Regions from separate parts of the Pseudomonas sp. GW704-F2 genome, predicted to be linked through region 2. Evidence: riboswitches for the same ligand, from Rfam matches in the RefSeq annotation. Region 2 holds a riboswitch; each other region holds the start of a gene.
The links. Region 2 has a riboswitch for cobalamin ahead of AC07W0_RS27090 (CbtB domain-containing protein). Riboswitches for the same ligand answer to the same signal wherever they lie in the genome.
Positions count from the first base shown of each region.

Region 1 (4,403 bases), on a different contig from region 2:
ATGCGCCGCAGACGGGCGGTACGGTGAAGCTGGACACCTTGTCCAAAGCCTACTGGCAGAACGCCTACCTGAGCGCCAAGCGCGTGTTGCCGGCTGAGCACTTGGCCCGCAACCCCTAAGCCAAACCAGGATCCAAATGTGGGAGGGAGCTTGCTCCCGATGAGGGCGTGTCAGTCCATGCATTCAGTGACTGACCCACCGCTATCGTGGGCAAGTCGAATCGTCGCACCGCCCCTCCCACATTTGTAATAGTTACTTAGCCGCAGAAACCCGCCACACCTTATTCCCCACATCGTCCGCCACCAGCAAATCACCCTGCTTGTCGATGACCACGCCAACCGGTCGTCCCATGGCTTGTTCTTCGCTGTTGAGGAACCCGGTCAGCACGTCCACTGGCGGCCCCTTCGGCTTGCCGCCCTCGAACGGTACGAAGATCACCTTGTAGCCGCTGTGCGGCTTGCGGTTCCACGAGCCGTGCTGGCCGATAAACGCACCGTTGATAAAGGGCGCCGGGAGTTTGCTGCCCTCGGCGAAGGTCAGGCCCAGCGAGGCGGTATGTGGGCCTACGGCGTAGTCCGGCGCAATGGCTTTGGCCACCAGGTCCGGGTTCTGCGGTGTGACGCGTACATCCACGTGCTGCCCGTAATAGCTGAAGGGCCAGCCATAAAAGGCGCCATCCTGGACCGAGGTGATGTAGTCCGGCACCAGGTCGCTGCCGATCTCGTCGCGCTCGTTCACTGCCGTCCACAGCTTGCCGCTCTGCGGTTCCCAGGCCATGCCGTTCGGGTTGCGCAGGCCGGAGGCGAAGAGACGGTGCTGGCCGCTGGCGCGGTCGACTTCCCAGATCGCCGCGCGGCCTTGTTCCGCTTCCAGGCCGTTCTCGGCGACGTTGCTGTTGGAACCGACGCTCACATACAACTTGCTGCCGTCCTTGCTGGCCACCACGTTTTTCGTCCAGTGATGGTTGATGCTGCCCGCTGGCAGGTCGATGACCTTGCTGCCGGCGGCCTTGATCGCGGTTTCGCCGGTCTGATAGGGAAAGCGCAACAGCTTGTCCGAATCGGCCACGTACAGGTCATTGCCGACCAGCGTCATGCCGAAGGGCGAGTTGAGGTTTTCCAGGAACACGGTGCGGGTCTCCGCGACCCCGTCATGGTCAGCATCGCGCAGCAGGGTGATGCGGTTCGGGCTCGGCACGCCGGCGCCGGCGCGGCCCATGACTTTCTGCATCACCCAACCCCGCAGGCCTTTGGCGTCGTCCGGCTTGGGCGGCGCGTTGGTTTCCGCCACCAGCACATCGCCATTGGGCAGTACATACAGCCAGCGCGGGTGGTCCAGGCCTTCGGCGAACGCCGCCACCTGGGTGCCGGCGGCGGCCGTGGGCTGGGTGCCCGCCGGCCAGCCGATGGCCGGGGCGATGTTCACGGTGGGGATCAGGGTCTTGTTCGGCTCCGGCAATTGCGGCGAGGGCCCGGTGCCGTCGGATACCTTCAGGGTCGAGCTTTCGCCGCAGGCGGCGAGGGTGCCCGCGAGCATGATCAGTAAGGCGAGTCTTGTTTTATGCATGGTTTTCTCCTGGATGCCTGTAAGGGTAGAGGCGCCCGATGCGGCGATGGTTCAAGTGCAAGGCCAGCTTTAATTGACGCTCCACCCCCAACCCACTAACCTTCGCCGCTTGTTCCAGGTGCTCTGTGACCCACGGGTCGACTGAGTGAAACAGGGAAGCCGGTGAGTGAGCGCACTTGTACACAGTGCTGCCGCGATTCCGGCGCTGCCCCCGCAACGGTAAATGAGTCAAGACGGTGCTGTTTGCCACTGTATCGCCCGCGATATGGGAAGGCGCGCCGTCGGCGTGCGCTCTAGCGCGCCACTCATGAGCCCGGAGACCGGCCTGGATCATCCAACAGCATCACGGTGGGCGATGCTTGGCTGTCTGTTGTTGTTTTTTCCTGCCCGCCGTTTTTTGTCCAGCCCCAACGGAGAGCTGCCATGACCGATTCCCCCGAGCGCGACGAACGCCATCTGGCGCGCATGCTGCGCAAAAAAGCCGTGATCGATGAACGCATCGCCAATTCCCCGAACGAATGCGGCTTGCTGCTGGTGCTGACCGGCAACGGCAAAGGCAAGAGTAGCTCGGCGTTTGGCATGCTGGCCCGCGCCATGGGCCACGGCATGCAGTGTGGCGTGGTGCAGTTCATCAAGGGGCGCAACAGCACCGGCGAAGAACTGTTCTTCCGCCGTTTCCCCGAGCAAGTGCGTTTCCATGTAATGGGCGAGGGCTTTACCTGGGAAACCCAGGACCGCCAGCGCGACATCGCGGCCGCCGAGGCCGCCTGGGCGGTGTCCCGCCAATTGCTGCAAGACCCGAGCATCGGCCTGGTGGTGCTGGATGAGCTGAACATCGCGCTCAAGCACGGCTACCTCGACCTCGATCAGGTCCTCAGCGACCTTCAGGCCCGCCCGCCGATGCAGCACGTGGTAGTCACCGGCCGTGGCGCCAAGCCTGAACTGATCGAAATGGGCGACACCGTCACCGACATGGGCATGCTCAAGCATGCGTTCCAGGCCGGTATCAAGGCACAGAAAGGCGTCGAACTTTGAATCAGCCCCGCCATTGCCCGGCTGTCTTGATCGCCGCACCGGCGTCCGGCCAGGGCAAAACCACGGTCACCGCCGCGCTGGCGCGCTTGCACCGCAACCTGGGGCGCAAGGTGCGTGTGTTCAAATGCGGCCCGGACTTCCTCGACCCGATGATCCACGAGCGCGCCAGCGGTGCGCCGGTGTATCAATTGGACATGTGGATGGTGGGCGAGCAGGAAAGTCGCCGCCTACTGTGGGAAGCAGCGGGGGAGGCGGACCTGATCCTGATCGAAGGCGTGATGGGGCTGTTCGACGGCACACCTTCCAGCGCCGACCTGGCGCGGCACTTCGGTGTGCCGGTGCTCGGTGTGATCGATGGCACGGCCATGGCGCAGACCTTCGGCGCCCTGGCCCTCGGCCTGGCACGCTATCAGCCGGACTTGCCGTTCGCCGGCGTGCTGGCCAACCGCGTCGGCACCCTGCGCCATGCGCAATTGCTCGAAGGCAGCCTCACCGAAGGCCTGCGCTGGTATGGCGCGCTGTCCCGCGAGACTGCTATCGAATTGCCCAGCCGCCACCTGGGCCTGGTGCAAGCCAGCGAACTGAATGACCTCGACCTGCGCCTGGACGCCGCCGCCCAAGCGTTGGGCAGCAGTTGCGAGGTTGCGTTGCCGCCGCCGGTCACCTTTGCCGCACCGCCGGTAACCCGCACCGAACCGTTGCTGGCTGGCGTGCGGATCGCGGTCGCGCGTGACGAAGCCTTCGCCTTCACTTACGGTGCCAGCCTCGATCTGCTGCGGGCGATGGGCGCCGAGTTGAGCTTCTTCTCGCCGATCCATGATCGCCAATTGCCAGAAGTCGACAGTCTCTATCTGCCCGGTGGTTACCCGGAATTGCATCACCAGGCACTGTCGGAAAACACCGCGATGCTGGAGGCGATCCGTGCCCATCACGCTGCCGGTAAACCGCTGCTCGCCGAGTGTGGCGGCATGCTCTATCTGCTGGATTCGCTCACGGATGTCGACGGCCTCCGCGCCGGACTGGTCGGCCTGTTGCAGGGCGCTGCGGTGATGCAAAAGAAGCTCGCGGCGCTGGCTCTGCAAAGCGTCGAATTGCCCGAAGGCGTGTTGCGTGGGCACACCTATCACCACTCGCTGACCAGCACCGACTGGGTGCCCATTGCCCGTGGCGTGAGCCCCAATGGTGGGCGCGGGGCCGAGGCGGTGTATCGACAGGGGCGGCTGACCGCTTCCTACGTTCACTTTTACTTCCCCTCCAACCCCTGGGCCGTGGCCGCGCTGTTTGCGCCCGAGCGAGTCGCACCGCACGCTGCGCCACAGCACGAATCCACGGTGGGAGCGGGCTTGCCCGCGATAGGCTCATGACCGACAACGCTTTCCCCCAGGCCGAGCGCGACGCCGTCTACCGTGCCATCGCCGAACGCCGCGACATGCGTCACTTCAGCGGCGGTGACGTGGCTCCCGAACTGCTGCAGCGCTTGCTCCAGGCCGCACACCAGGCGCCGAGCGTTGGCTTGATGCAGCCGTGGCGTTTTATCCGCATCAGCGACCGCCTATTGCGTGGGCGGATTCAACAGTTGGTGGAGGAAGAACGCATACGCACCGCCGAGGCCTTGGGCGAGCGTTCCGATACGTTCATGAAGCTCAAGGTCGAAGGCATCCACGACTGCGCCGAAGTGCTGGTGGCGGCGCTGATGGATGAGCGCGAGCGACATATCTTCGGCCGGCGTACCTTGCCGGAAATGGACATGGCCTCGCTGTCCTGCGCGATCCAGAATCTGTGGCTGGCCGCGCGGGTCGAAG
Region 1 covers NZ_JBWKXO010000004.1:69,390-73,792, reverse strand. Annotated here, with positions in the region: gene AC07W0_RS04970 (C40 family peptidase) at 1-119, shown strand, start outside; gene AC07W0_RS04965 (PQQ-dependent sugar dehydrogenase) at 253-1,566, opposite strand; cobalamin riboswitch at 1,666-1,909, shown strand; gene cobO (cob(I)yrinic acid a,c-diamide adenosyltransferase) at 1,990-2,601, shown strand; gene AC07W0_RS04955 (cobyrinic acid a,c-diamide synthase CobB) at 2,598-3,965, shown strand; gene bluB (5,6-dimethylbenzimidazole synthase) at 3,962-4,403, shown strand, end outside.
Region 1: it holds a riboswitch for cobalamin, as region 2 does, so the genes downstream of both, cobO (cob(I)yrinic acid a,c-diamide adenosyltransferase) here and AC07W0_RS27090 (CbtB domain-containing protein) in region 2, are expected to answer to the same signal.

Region 2 (4,403 bases):
GGCGGTGACGCCGGGAATGATCTGGAACGCAATGCCCAGCTCGCGCAACAGGCGGATCTGTTCGCCAATTGCGCCGTACAGGCTTGGATCGCCGGAGTGGACCCGCGCCACATCCTGGCCCTTGGCATCGGCGGCCTTGATCAGCTCGATGATCTGTTCCAGGTGCAGTTCGGCGCTGTTGACCACCTGTTCGGCCTGATGCCCCTCCAGTACCGCCGCCGGCACCAGCGACCCTGCATAGATGATCACCGGGCAACTGCGGATCAGCCGCTGGCCTTTGACGGTGATCAATTCCGGGTCGCCGGGGCCGGCGCCGATGAAGTAGACGGTCATGGAGAAATCCTGTGAAAAAACGCGCGAGCATGAGGAACGCTCATGATCGGAAGCGGCGATTATCGCGGTTTCAGTCGACGCAGGCCAATGCCAAGGTGGCCCGGGCGGATTTTTTGCGCGGGACCAACAGGCGCGCAGGGGCGCCGCCGAGTTGTTCGGCCAGGGCCAGGGCGGCGCTTTCGGCGATGCCGTAACAACCGGTATGGGCAAAGGCGACGGCAGACCTGTGGCTCAGGCGGTCGTCATACATCGCCAGGTGCGCCGCGCTGAAGCAGTGCAGCGGCAGGTTCAGCCATTGGGCCAGGGCCAGCAAGCCCGGTTCATCCTGCTTGCGATCAAGGCTGGCCAGGGCGGTGATGCGATGGCGCTCGATACCGCCCTCGGCGAGGGCGGCGTCCAGCAGGTCCAGCAGGGCTTGAAACTCGCAGCCGCGCTGGCAGCCCAGGCCGACCACGAGGGTCATGCGGTGTATCGATCGTCGCGGTTGCGGCGAAACAACCAGGCGCTGATCAGCCCCAACGCCAACCAGAACGCGATGTTGGTCAGTTGCGAGGCGATCTTGAACTGTGCTTCCAGGGCCTCAGGGGCCAGCATCGAATGCACTTCAGGTTGCGGAGCGCCAATCACATGAGGCACCACGAGGATCGCCGCGCCCAGCGCCTTGAGCAGCCAGTTGCCACCGAATACCAGCAGCGCGATACCGGCCGCGGTTGAGGCCGCCGTGCCGATCCACCAGATCTGCCGTTGTGCCAGGTCGGCAGCGGCAGTGCCCGGCAATTCCGGCGGCAGGCCCAGGGTTGGCGCCAGCACGAAGGTTGCGTAACCGGCCAGGCCCCACAGCAGGCCTTGAGCCGTGCGAGTCGGTGCGCGCAGGGTGTAGAGCCCGGCGAGCATCAAGGCGAAACCGACCGCCACCACCAGATTGCCGCCAGTGGTCGACAGCACGCGCTGCCAGCCGTCTTCCGGCTCCCAGGCTTCGGCGTCATGGGCGTGTGCAGCGGTGCCGGCGGCGTGCTCGTGTACCACTTGCGTCGCGGCCGGGGCTTTTTCAAAGGTTTCCGCCTGCATGATTAGCGGGGCGACCCAGAAACTTTGCAGCAAGGTCAACAACAGGGCGGCCAGCAGCCCACTGAAACCTGCGGTTTGCGCAATACGCTTGATCATGTCGGCAGGTCTCAATGGCACGGGAACGCGGCGCTGTGGCGGGTATCGTGGGCGGCGTTGTGTACCGCTTCGATATGCGAGAACCCGGCGAAATACACCAGGCACGCGCCGAGGATCGAAGCGCCGATGGCGGCGCCCAGGCGTTGGCTCAGGGTGGCGGTGCTGCTGGTGCTAGACGAGGTGCTGCTGATGATCGACATGGCGCGTCCCTTCAGGGGTTCAGGGTGACACGAGCGCATGCAAAACCCGCGAGCCAGGCACGCAGGGTTCAAACAGCGCCCGCCCACCGCGGGTTTGTTAGATGATTTTTTTCGGGCCGGTCTCCGGGCTTGCGAGGGGGCTCTTGAACTGAGTCCTGAAAGCATCGCCTTCCCATGCACAAAGCACAGTGGCTGTGACGCTTCGCTCGCTTACCGTTGCGGGGGCAGCACCGGACTGGTCATATCGCTATGACGCACCGGTTTCCCGTTTCACCCTGTGAAGGGCACCCGAAACAAGGTGTGTAGGAAAGCATGCAGGGCGACGGTAGTCAAATTGACTGAGCCCCTGTAGCCTTGCACCCTCGAGGTTCTTCGGCCCAGGCCGAAGCTAAGAAGGGAACGCGGTTCAAGCCGCGGCTGCCCCCGCAACTGTGAAGGGTTTATCTGACTGCCACGCCACTGCCATCAAGGCGGGAAGGCGCAGCCAGCGCCGGTCGCAAGACCCGCAAGCCCCAAGCCAGGAGACCTGCCTCGCAACCGATTTTTCAATTCAACCGGGCGGGGTGATCCGGTGACGAAATCTGCTGCTGCGCGTCGCGCAGGGCCTATCGTCCCGTATGCCCGCCCCCAAGGGCATCCGATGAAAACACTGGCCAAACTCCCCGTCACCATCGTTACCGGCTTTCTCGGCTCGGGCAAAACCACCTTGCTGCGCCATATGCTCGATAACGCCCAGGGCCGTCGCATCGCGGTGATCGTCAACGAGTTCGGCGAGCTGGGCATCGACGGTGAAATCCTCAAGCAGTGCTCCATCGGTTGCACCGAGGAAGAAGCCAACGGCCGCGTGTATGAACTGGCCAACGGCTGCCTGTGCTGCACCGTACAGGAAGAGTTCTTCCCGGTGATGCGCGAACTGGTTGCCCGTCGCGGTGACCTTGACCATATCCTCATCGAAACCTCCGGCCTGGCCCTGCCAAAACCCTTGGTCCAGGCGTTCCAGTGGCCGGAAATCCGCAACGCCTGCACGGTCGATGCGGTGATCACCGTGGTCGACAGCCCCGCCGTGGCGGCCGGTACCTTCGCCGCCTTCCCGGATCAGGTCGACGCCCAGCGCAAACTCGACCCGAACCTGGACCACGAATCACCGCTGCATGAACTGTTCGCCGACCAACTGGCCAGCGCCGACCTGGTGATCCTCAACAAGTGCGACCTGATCAGCCCCGACGACCTGGCCCGCGTGCGCCTGGAAGTCGCCGAAGAGTTGCCGCCGGCGGTGAAGATCATCGAAGCCAGCAGCGGTCGGGTGCCGCTGGACGTGCTGATCGGCCTGGGCGCCGGCTCCGAAGAGCACATCGACGGCCGCCACAGCCATCACGATCATCATCACGAAGGTGAAGACGATCATGATCACGATGCGTTCGACTCCATTTCCATCGACTTGCCCCAGTCCGACGAAGCCCTGCTGCTCGACGCCCTGATCCAATTGGTGGTGCAGCACGGCATCCTGCGCGTCAAAGGCTTCGCGGCGATCCCGAACAAGCCGATGCGCCTGCTGATCCAGGGCGTGGGCACGCGCTTCGACAAACACTTCGACCGCGCCTGGAGCGCCGACGAAGCGCGCATCACGCGCCTGGTGCTGATCGGCCAGGACCTCGACGCGGCGGGCCTCGAAGCGCAATTGCGCGCCGCCCTCAGCGTTTAACCCATGCACCTGCTCAGGACCCAGCCCGGCGGTTTCGTCGCGGACGACAACATTGCCGACCTTGGGCAAACCCCCGCCGAGCTGGTGATCCTGTGCAGCGGCGACTCCAGCCTGGCGCTGCTGGCCGAAGCGGCCCAGCAGTTGCCCGAGGATTACCCGAGCCTGCGCCTGGTCAACCCGATGCAGGTGCAGAACCATGCATCGGTGGACCTGTACGTCGATGAAGTGCTGCGCCACGCCAAGGTCATCCTGATTTCCCTGCACGGCGGCATCGGCTATTGGCGTTACGGCGTCGAGCGCCTGGTGGCGTTGGCCGAGCGCGGGGTCACGCTGATCCTGGTGCCGGGGGATGACCGCCCCGACCCGGAACTCAGCGGCCTCAGCACCGTGGATGCCGCAGCGCGTGACCGCCTGTGGCAGTTCCTGCGCCAGGGCGGCCTGGGTAATGCGCTGGATTTTTATCGCTGCCTGGCCAGCGCCTACCTGGGCCGCGACTATGCCTGGGCCGAGCCGCAAACCCTGGCGCGCAGCGCGATTTATCACCCGCGTAAAGCCAATGCGTGCCTCAACGACTGGCAGTTGGATTGGAATCCTGAGTGCCCGGTGGCGGCGGTGCTGTTCTACCGCTCCCATCTGCAAGCGGCCAATACCGGTTTTATCGATGTGTTCTGCCAGCGTCTGCAGGCGGCGGGCCTGAATCCGTTGCCGATGGCAGTGGCCAGTCTGAAGGAGCCCGGCTGCCTGACGGTGGTCGAGGACTGGCTGGATGAGGTCGGGGCGGCGGTGATTCTCAACACCACCGGCTTTGCCCAGTCCAGCCCCGAAGCACCGCATTTGCGCCCGTTTCGCCGCAATATCCCGGTGATCCAGGCAATTTGCGCCCAGGACAACCAACCCGCCTGGCAGGCCAGCGAACAAGGCCTCGGCCCGCGCGACCTGGCGATGCACATCGCTTTGCCGGAACTGGACGGGCGCATCATCAGCCGACCGATCAGCTTCAAGGA
Region 2 covers NZ_JBWKXO010000048.1:34,961-39,363, reverse strand. Annotated here, with positions in the region: gene cobM (precorrin-4 C(11)-methyltransferase) at 1-333, opposite strand, end outside; gene AC07W0_RS27100 (cobalamin biosynthesis protein) at 404-796, opposite strand; gene AC07W0_RS27095 (CbtA family protein) at 793-1,497, opposite strand; gene AC07W0_RS27090 (CbtB domain-containing protein) at 1,509-1,697, opposite strand; cobalamin riboswitch at 1,795-2,004, opposite strand; cobalamin riboswitch at 2,046-2,245, shown strand; gene cobW (cobalamin biosynthesis protein CobW) at 2,338-3,399, shown strand; gene cobN (cobaltochelatase subunit CobN) at 3,403-4,403, shown strand, end outside.

Region 3 (4,403 bases), on a different contig from region 2:
ATCCCGCAGCAACTCGGCTTCCCGCACCTTGAAGCCCAGCCCGCTGCAGCTCAATACCGGCGCACTCATCGAGGGTTTCTCCGGCCGATCAGAATCAGTGCAAACACCGGCGCGCCGACCAGCGCAGTGACCACGCCGACCGGAATCACCTGGCCCTTGATCAAGGTGCGCGACAGCACATCCGCCGCGATCAGAAACAGCGCGCCACCCAATGCGCTGGCCGGCAACAGGCGCGAGTGCCCGGTGCCGAGCAGCAGGCGCGCGGCATGGGGAATCACCAGCCCGACAAAACCGATGGAGCCGACAATCGATACCATCACCGCCGTGACCAGCGCCGCGCAGCCCACCAGCACCCATTGCACGCGGCGCACCGGGATGCCGAGGGAGGCCGCCGAGTCGCGGCCGAAGGTGAACGCATCCAGCGCCCGACGATGCCACAGGCACACCGCCAACCCGGCGACCGCCACCGGCACCGCCAGCCACACCGACGGCCAACGCACGCCGCTGAGGTTGCCCAGCAGCCAGAACAGAATGCCGCGTGCCTGTTCGGAGCTGGCCGACTTGGTGATCAGGAACGCGGTGAGCGCATTGAACAGCTGCGAGCCGGCAATGCCTGCGAGGATGATCTGCCCGGTGCCGCTGGACGAACCGCTGGCCCGCGCGAGCAATACCACCAGCGCAAACGCCGCCATCGCCCCGCCGAACGCACCGACCGACAGCGAAACCAAGCCGCCGCCGACGCCCATCAGCACCACCAGGACTGCGCCGGTCGAAGCGCCGGCGCTGATGCCCAGCAGGTAAGGATCGGCCAGGGGGTTGCGCAACAACGACTGCAAAATCACCCCGCAGGTGGCCAGCCCGGCCCCGCATGCGGCGGCGACCAGGGCGCGGGTCAGGCGGTAGTTCCACACCACGCCTTCATCGATCGGGTCCAGCACGTAGCCGGCCGCCCACAGTTTGTTGGCGAGTACCTGCAACACCACCTGCGGCGCGATGGCGGTTTCGCCGATGGCCACGCCGGCGAGCACGGCGATCAGTAGCAATGCCAGGGCGATTAGGGTTCGTATCATTTCGGCAGGTCGTAGCCGTCGATGGCCGCAGCCAGTTGTTCAAGACCCTCGAAGGTCCGCACGCTGGCCTGCAGGGCCATGGCGTCGAGGATGATAATGCGGTTGTGTTTCACCGCGTCCATGTTGCGCGTCACCGGGTCGCTGCGCAGGAAGGCGAGCTTCTGTGCATGATCGTCGGCCGGGTAGCGGCGGCGGTCCATGCGGGCGATCACCAGCACGGTGGGGTTGGCCTTGGCGATGGTTTCCCAGCCGACGGCGGGCCATTCCTCATCGGACTGCACCACGTTGCGCAGTCCGAGCGTTTGCAGCATGAATTCGGGGACACCCTTGTGACCGGCCACATAGGGATCGCTGGCCATCTCGGCGCTGGAAAACCACACCAGCGCGCTGGCCTGCTTGAGCCCCTTGCCTTGCACGGTGGCGACGGACTTGGCCAGGCGTGCCTTGAGTTCATCGTTGAGTTGCTGGCCGCGATCCTGCACGTCGAAAATCTCCGCCAACTGGCGGATGCCCTTGTAGATCGTGTCGATGCGGAACGGCTCCAGCCGCGTGCCGTCGGCGCCCACCCGGTTGTTCTTGGCTTCGCAGTCGGAGGGCAGCAGGTAGGTGGGGATCTTCAACTCATGAAACTGCTCGCGGGTGCCCACCACGCCTTGCGGGCCGACCACCCATTCCAGCTCGGCCGCCACCAGTTGCGGGCGCTTGGCGATCACCGACTCGAAGCTCGGTTCGTTATTGGCCAGGCGTTCGATGCCGTCGTTCAGCGCCTTGAACTGTGGCAGCACGTTGTTGAACCACAGCGACGTGCCGACCACTCTATCGCCCACGCCGAGGGCATAGAGCATTTCGGTGGCGGCCTGGCCGATGGTCACGGCGCGGGCGGGCGCTTGCGCGAAGGTCAGGCTGCTGCCGCAGTTCTCCACCGTCAGCGGGTACTGAGTGGGGGCCGCTTGGGCCAGGGCACACAGGCCCAGGCCGGTGAGCAGGGCGGTAACGCGTGGCAGCATTGGGCAATCTCCTTGGAGCCGTACCTGGAACAGGGGGTGTACGGTTCGGAAACACGCCCTCGACCGCTGCGGGTGAGGCAGGCAAGGATGTCCTTCCCGGACACCCCGCCGGTTAGTGATTTTGCTGGGCCGGCAGGTCTCCTGACTGATGCGTCGTCGCCACGCTCCGGCCTTCCCGGACGGGGTCCAGTGGCAGTGGGGGAGCGGGCTCGGCATCTACAGTTGCGGGGGCAGTTCCGATTGACGCGGTGTACCGCGCTTCGGATTCCCTATTAGTCCCGTTTGGGAACCGGCGCGGTATGGTAGTCGATCACGGCGGGGCGATATAGCCTTAGGTCGCCCGGTTACAGACGAATATCTTCAGGGCCCTGGATCAGCGCTTCAATTCGCGTCCCCGTGGCGCGCTCTTCATTGCTGAAACCATCGTAGTCGGCCAGGTTGGCGAAGCGGATACCGGTCAAGCGTTCGATCTGAATCACGCTGCGCTGGTAGGTTCTGAGCTGGCCGAACATGAGGTCGAGCTGACCCAGCTCGCGGTTTTGGTCGATCATGTAGGCGCTGGCGCAGGGCTTGCCGTCGTCGCTGAGGTAGGCGACCACTTTCCAGAACGCTTTGGGGATTTTAACGCCCCGGTAGACGCGGTCGTCGTCCGCCAACACCGGGCCGGTAAACACCGTGGCCCGGGCTTTCCAGCGTTGTGTGTTATCGAGAATGTAGTCCTCGAGTTCCAGCCAGGTCTTCTGGTTGAACCCGCTCATCTGCGGTGAGCAGTTGGTGAAGTGGAAGGTGTCGGCATTGGCGATGTTGGCCGCGTCACCCCAGTTGGGGTCCTGTCGGCGCACCAGATGACCGCGGTCCAGGCCATTGTCGGTGTAGAGCGCATCACCCACCTGTGCGCTGATGGGCAGGCGGCCGTCGTAGGCCCAGGCGTCGTTGCTGCGGATGATATCCACATGCTGTGCGCCATCGATATTGGCGCCCACGTAGAGTGCCAGTCGCCTCGAGCGCGACATGGTCACTGAGAAATGCGTGTAGTCCAGGCGCAGCGGCTGTACGTCAGCCAGCAGGGCTTCATCCACCGTGGGCCATGGCACCACGAAGCGGTCGAGAAACGCTTCAGCGTAGCCGCGCCGGTCCTGCAGGTCCTTGGCCGCAGTGACACGCGCAGTCGCCGCCCGGGCCTCCATGAGGCTCGGGCCGGCTGCGATCAACGGGCGCAGGTCGGCGAGCCGGGGGCGGTGCGAAAGGTCGATTTTGGTGGCGCGTGGGGGCATTGTAAGTTCCTCGCAGTCCTCGGATTAACACTACTGCAGCATAGCTTCATGACAATTTGGCCCAAGCCGCCACGGCAGGACTATTCTTGAACGGTTATCCGGACGTTCACCTCACGCCAAAATGGAGCCAGCCAATGTGTGTTCGCCAGCATCGCAACCCGATTTTCTGCCTGATCCCGCCATACATGCTCGACCAGATCGCCCGCAACGGCGATAAAGCGCAACGGGAAGTCGCGTTACGCACACGCGCCAAAGACAGCACGTTCCGTTCGTTGCGCATGGTTGCCGTACCCGCCAACGGGGCTGCCCACATGGCCCTGCCCATGGGCGCCGAAAAACGGCGTTCGATCTACAGCGCCGAGGGCGCCGATAGCCTGCCGGGCAAGTTGATCCGTGGCGAAGGGCAGCCCGTCAGTGGTGATGTGGCGGTGGACGAGGCCTACGATGGGTTGGGCGCCACATTCGATTTTTTCGATCAGGTCTTCGACCGCAACTCCATAGACGACGCCGGTATGGCGCTGGACGCGACCGTTCATTTTGGCCAGAACTACAACAATGCATTCTGGAACTCGAGCCAGATGGTGTTTGGTGATGGCGATCAGCAGCTATTCAACCGGTTCACGATAGCCCTTGATGTCATTGGCCATGAGTTGGCCCACGGTGTGACCGAGGATGAGGCCAAGCTGATGTATTTCAATCAATCCGGTGCGTTGAACGAGTCGCTGTCCGACGTGTTCGGCTCACTGATCAAGCAGTACGCGCTGCAGCAAACGGCGCAAGATGCGGATTGGTTGATCGGCAAAGGGTTGTTTACCAAGAAAATCAAAGGCACTGCGTTGCGCTCGATGAAAGCGCCGGGCACCGCGTTCGATGACAAGCTGCTGGGCAAGGACCCTCAGCCGGGGCATATGGACGATTTTGTGCAGACCTATGAGGACAACGGCGGGGTGCATATCAATTCCGGTATTCCCAACCATGCGTTCTATCAGGTAGCCACGAAGATCGGCGGGTTTGCCTGGGAGCGCGCAGGGCGTATCTGGTATGACGCGCTA
Region 3 covers NZ_JBWKXO010000066.1:12,145-16,547, reverse strand. Annotated here, with positions in the region: gene AC07W0_RS29460 (ABC transporter ATP-binding protein) at 1-69, opposite strand, end outside; gene AC07W0_RS29455 (FecCD family ABC transporter permease) at 66-1,070, opposite strand; gene AC07W0_RS29450 (ABC transporter substrate-binding protein) at 1,067-2,077, opposite strand; cobalamin riboswitch at 2,192-2,386, opposite strand; gene AC07W0_RS29445 (DNA/RNA non-specific endonuclease) at 2,422-3,351, opposite strand; gene AC07W0_RS29440 (M4 family metallopeptidase) at 3,486-4,403, shown strand, end outside.
Region 3: it holds a riboswitch for cobalamin, as region 2 does, so the genes downstream of both, AC07W0_RS29450 (ABC transporter substrate-binding protein) here and AC07W0_RS27090 (CbtB domain-containing protein) in region 2, are expected to answer to the same signal.